Regions from separate parts of the Streptomyces sp. DSM 116795 genome, predicted to be linked through region 2. Evidence: riboswitches for the same ligand, from Rfam matches in the RefSeq annotation. Region 2 holds a riboswitch; the other holds the start of a gene.
What was found. A riboswitch is a leader RNA that binds a small molecule or an ion and turns the genes downstream of it on or off. The one in region 2 is predicted to bind glycine.
Positions count from the first base shown of each region.

Region 1: another riboswitch for glycine. It lies ahead of gcvP (aminomethyl-transferring glycine dehydrogenase); the one in region 2 lies ahead of gcvT (glycine cleavage system aminomethyltransferase GcvT).

Region 1 is NZ_CM147707.1:6,981,821-6,984,211, reverse strand. It holds gene gcvP (aminomethyl-transferring glycine dehydrogenase) at 1-1,233, opposite strand, end outside; glycine riboswitch at 1,294-1,419, opposite strand; glycine riboswitch at 1,420-1,514, opposite strand; gene ACSMXX_RS30175 (PRC-barrel domain-containing protein) at 1,771-2,211, shown strand; partial or broken gene ACSMXX_RS30170 (DNA polymerase IV) at 2,283-2,391, opposite strand, start outside.
Region 2 is NZ_CM147707.1:1,928,800-1,931,190, reverse strand. It holds gene gcvT (glycine cleavage system aminomethyltransferase GcvT) at 1-1,129, opposite strand, end outside; glycine riboswitch at 1,274-1,382, opposite strand; gene ACSMXX_RS08130 (AAA family ATPase) at 1,747-2,391, shown strand, end outside.

The DNA of each region.
Region 1 (2,391 bases), 5.1 Mb from region 2:
ACGGGCGACGATCTCGGCCGCACGGCCCGGCACCCGGGCGGTGACGGTGTCGAAGTAGCTGCCGTGCACGATCTCGACGCCGCCTGCGCGCAGCCCCTCGGCGAGCAGCGTCGCGTAGCGGTGCGTACGGCGTGCGATGTGCGCAAGGCCCTCCGGCCCGTGGTGCACCGCGTACATCCCGGACATCACCGCGAGCAGCACCTGGGCAGTGCAGATGTTGCTGGTGGCCTTCTCGCGGCGGATGTGCTGCTCGCGGGTCTGCAGGGCGAGGCGGTAGGCCTGCGAGCCGTCGGCGTCCTTGGAGACTCCGACGAGGCGGCCGGGGAGGCTGCGCGCGTAGCTCTCGCGCACCGACATGTAGCCCGCGTGCGGCCCGCCGAAGCCCATGGGCACACCGAAACGCTGACTGGAGCCGACTGCGATGTCCGCGCCGAGCGAGCCCGGGGAGGTCAGCAGCGTGAGGGCCAGCAGATCGGCGGCGACGGTCACGACCGCACCCAGTTCGTGAGCCTGATCGATGACGGCACGGTGGTCCCGCACGGCGCCGGAGGCTCCCGGGTACTGCAGCAGCATCCCGAAGACGCCCCGCTCCGCCACGTCCGCGGGGATGCCGTCGTCCAGGTCCGCTACGACGACCTCGACGCCGGTCGGCTCGGCGCGGGTGCGGATGACGGCGATCGTCTGCGGAAGGCAGTCCGCGTCGACGAGGAAGACGCCTTGCTTGACCTTGCCGACACGGCGGGAGAGGGCCATGGCCTCGGCCGCCGCCGTGGGCTCGTCCAGGAGGGAGGCGCCGGAGGTCGGCAGACCCGTCAGGTCGGCCACCATGGTCTGGAAGTTGAGCAGAGCCTCCAGGCGGCCCTGCGAGATCTCCGGCTGATACGGCGTGTACGCGGTGTACCAGGCCGGGTTCTCCATGACGTTGCGCAGGACGACCGCGGGCGTGAAGGTCCCGTAGTAGCCGAGGCCGATCATGGACGGGAGCACCTGGTTGCGGGCGGCGAACTCCCGCAGCTCCGCGACGACCTCGGCCTCGGTTCGGGCGGGAGGCAGACGCAGGGCCTCATTGCTCTTGATCACTTCGGGGACCGCCGCGGCCGTCAGCTCGTCGAGGGAGCCGTACCCGACCTGGGCGAGCATCTTGGCCTGCGCACCGGTATCGGGGCCGATGTGCCGTCGTTCGAAGGGAGTTCCGCGTTCCAGATCGGTGAGAGGGATGCGGTTGGCAGTCATCTGCGGGGGCCTCCTGGTCGCTGTGACCTACGGGGACACCATGGCGCTGGTGCCCGGACGCCCTCCCCCTCTGTCATCTCGACCTGAGAGTTTCACCGGTCCGCCCGGCTGGACGGGAACCCGGCTTTCACCGTCGGTGAGGAGGAGCCCAGGCACTGCTCGGCCCGCCCTGCTTTCCAGAGTGACCTCGCCCGCGCGGTACGTGAGCCTGAGAGATTCCGGGGAGGAGTTGCTCCTTCGGCGCCTCCGGCTGCACCGGAGGACTCTCCCGCTCGGGGTCAACAGCCGCTTCCGAGCCTACCAGCGGTTTGTCCGGCAGGAGCCGGAGGTGCACTCGGGTGGCCAACCGCTGAAATGTGCCTTTGGGTGGTAATACGGCTTGTACGACCGGCTCCCGGCGTCCCCCGGCGCCCCCGCAGCACGCCGTTGCGCGGCAGTACGACAGGCCGAGGGAGGGGTTCGTCAAACCACCAGACCCAGGACCGGCCTCTTATCGTCACGCACCCGGTGCCCTGGTCACGTCGACTTGGAGGGACCGTGCAGCACGACATCGATCCCCGGAGCCTGATCGGACGCAAAGCACTCGACAGCAGCGGCTGCAAGATCGGAACGGTGGGCGAGGTGTATCTCGACGACGCGACGGGCGAACCCGAGTGGGCTGCCGTGCGCACCGGGCTTCTCCGGCGCGAGACCCTCGTACCGCTGGAGCCGAGCGAACTCGTCAGCGGCTTCCTGCGCGTCCCCTTCGACCGCGCTCTGGTGCGCAGCACCCCCGTACTGGGCGTGGGCAGACACCTCTCCCCCCGCCAGGAGCTCCAGCTCTATCTCCACTACGGACTGGACGTGCCGCCCTCCGCGGAAGCCTCGCGCCCCTCTGCCTCCCCGTCCCCGGCGTCCGAGGACTCTCCCGCCGCTTCCTCCTCCGTCTCACCCGCTCCCGACAGGGACTTCGGGCGGATAGCGGGTTCCGAGAGCTGAACCGATTCCTCCCTGGCCGCCTCCCCCGTCCGGCCCAACGAGTCCGTACTTTCCGTGCGCGACATCGCCGCGAGGGGCGGCGGCTCGGCCGCCTCCAGAGCGGGATCGTCCACGGAGAAGGTACGGACTCGCCCGGGCACCGACCCCGGATCCTCAAACCGCACGGTGACCCGTCCGAGG
Region 2 (2,391 bases):
CGTGCTTGCCGCGGATGTCCACCGCGACGCCCTCGGTGCCGGGCTCCGCGGACGCGGGATCGACGTACGCCATGGCGACCGGCTTGCCGAGGGTCGGTGACGGCGCACCCGAGGTCACCTCGCCGATCACCGAACCGTCCGCCGCGGAGACCACCTCGTAGCCCGCGCGCGGCACCCTCCGGCCCTCCGCGATCAGACCGACGAGCTTGCGCGGTGGCGCCTTCTCGGCCTGGGCCGCGGCGGCCTCCAGCGGCTTGCGCCCGACGAAGTCGCCGTCGTTCGTGGTCTTCTCGAACTTCACGATCCGGCCCATGCCCGCGTCGAACGGCGTTGTACGCGTGGTCAGTTCGTGCCCGTACAGCGGCATGCCCGCCTCGAGGCGCAGGGTGTCGCGGCAGCTCAGTCCGCACGGCACGAGACCGGCGGGCGCGCCCGCCTCGGTGAGCGCCTCCCATACGGCGACGGCGTCGGCGGGCGACACGAACAGCTCGAAGCCGTCCTCGCCGGTGTATCCCGTACGGGCGATGAGGGCGTCGCGTCCTGCGACGGTGCCCGGCAGGCCCGCGTAGTACTTCAGCCCGTCCAGATCGGCGTCCGTGAGGGCCTTGAGGCCGTGCCCTCCGGAGAGAATGGCTGCGGCCTCCGGGCCTTGCACGGCGATCAGCGCGTACGCGTCGCGGTCGTCGCGGACCTCGGCGGCGAAGCCGGTGCCGCGCTCGCTCAGCGCGTCCAGCACGGTCTGCGCGTTCGAGGCGTTGGCGACGACCATGTACGTCTCTTCGCCGGTGCGGTAGACGATCAGGTCGTCGAGGATGCCGCCGGAGGCGTCGCACAGCATCGTGTAGCGGGCGCGGCCGACGGCCAGCCGGGAGAGGTTGCCGACCAGGGCGTAGTCCAGCAGCTCGCCGGCCTGGCGGCCGGTGACGGTGATCTCGCCCATGTGGGAGAGGTCGAAGAGTCCCGCGCGCGTGCGCACCGCGACGTGCTCGTCCCGCTCGCTGCCGTAGCGCAGCGGCATGTCCCAGCCTGCGAAGTCGGTCATCGTGGCGCCGAGCGCGCGGTGTACGGCATCAAGGGCCGTGGTGCGCGGGGCCGGGGTGCCGGCGGTCCCGCTGTCGGTGTCGTTCATGTCAGGCTCCCGTGACTCGGTGACGCGGATGTCCTCCCCATCTGTCATCGGAACCTGAGAGGTTCGCCACGAGCCCTCGTGCACGGGCGGCGGCTTGCACCGTGGGTGGAGCCGCCCGTGGGCGGCCCGCTTTTCAGATCTGCCTCATCCTGCGCGGTATCGGTGCCTGAGAGATTCAAGGGAGGACTTGCTCCTTCGGCGCCCCGGTGACCCGCACACTGTGCGCGGCCGGGGACTCTCCCGCGTGGATTCGAACGGCCGGTATGCAGTTGACTGGCCCGCTCATCATGGCACGGCGGAGCAGGGGCGTCGACGGTGCGTGCCTCGCCTCGGGAGCGGTGCGTGCGTCCCTGCCGGAGAGCGGTGCGGTGCCTCGCCGCAAGAGCGGTGCGTGCGTCCCTGCCGGGGCGGTGCGTGCCTTTCGCGGCAGTCCCGCAGCGGTAAGGCCGCCTTGCTGCACATTACTGTTTCTTGACACTCTCGGAGGCGGACCGCCGACCGGCGGTCACCAGCCGGGGAGGGGCGATCAGGTGGGCAGCCTGCGCAGTGCGTACGCGACGGTGACCGGCTGGGGGTATTCATCCGCCGGGCAGCGCAGAGACGCCGGCGGCGCTCCGGTGGCGGCACCTGCGGCCGTCGAGACTCCGGCCCCGGCCGGCCCGTCCGCCGGGGCCGCCACGGCTGCCGCGGTCGGACCGGCCGTTCCGGCGCCTCCGGCTCCGTCCGCGGTCGCCGCCACCCTTCACGATCTGCGCGGCACGGAGATCCGCCGTACGCTCCGCTTCCCCGCCGGCGACAGGGTCGTGGTCTCGGGGCTCCCCGGCAGCGGCAAGTCGACGCTGATCCGCCGTGCCGTCGCCGTACAGGACACCGTCCGCCGCATCGACTCCCAGGACGTGCGCGAACGGTGGGCGGCCGCTCTCCCGCGCTGGCTGCCGTACGCCGTCTACCGGCCCCTCGTACGCCTCGCGCACTACGCCGGGCTGCGGCGCGCGCTCGCCTCCGGGGCGAGCGTCGTCGTGCACGACTGCGGCAGCCAGGCCTGGGTGCGCAACTGGCTCGGCCGGGACGCCCTCCGCCGCGGCCGCGCGCTCCACCTCGTACTCCTCGACGTACCGCCCTCGACGGCGCTGCGCAGCCAGGCCGAGCGGGGGCGGACCGTCTCCGACTACGCATTCATGCGCCACCGCCGTGCGGTACGGCGGCTCATCGCGGACGCGGAGGCCGGGCGGCTGCCCCGCGGATGCGAATCCGTGGTGCTC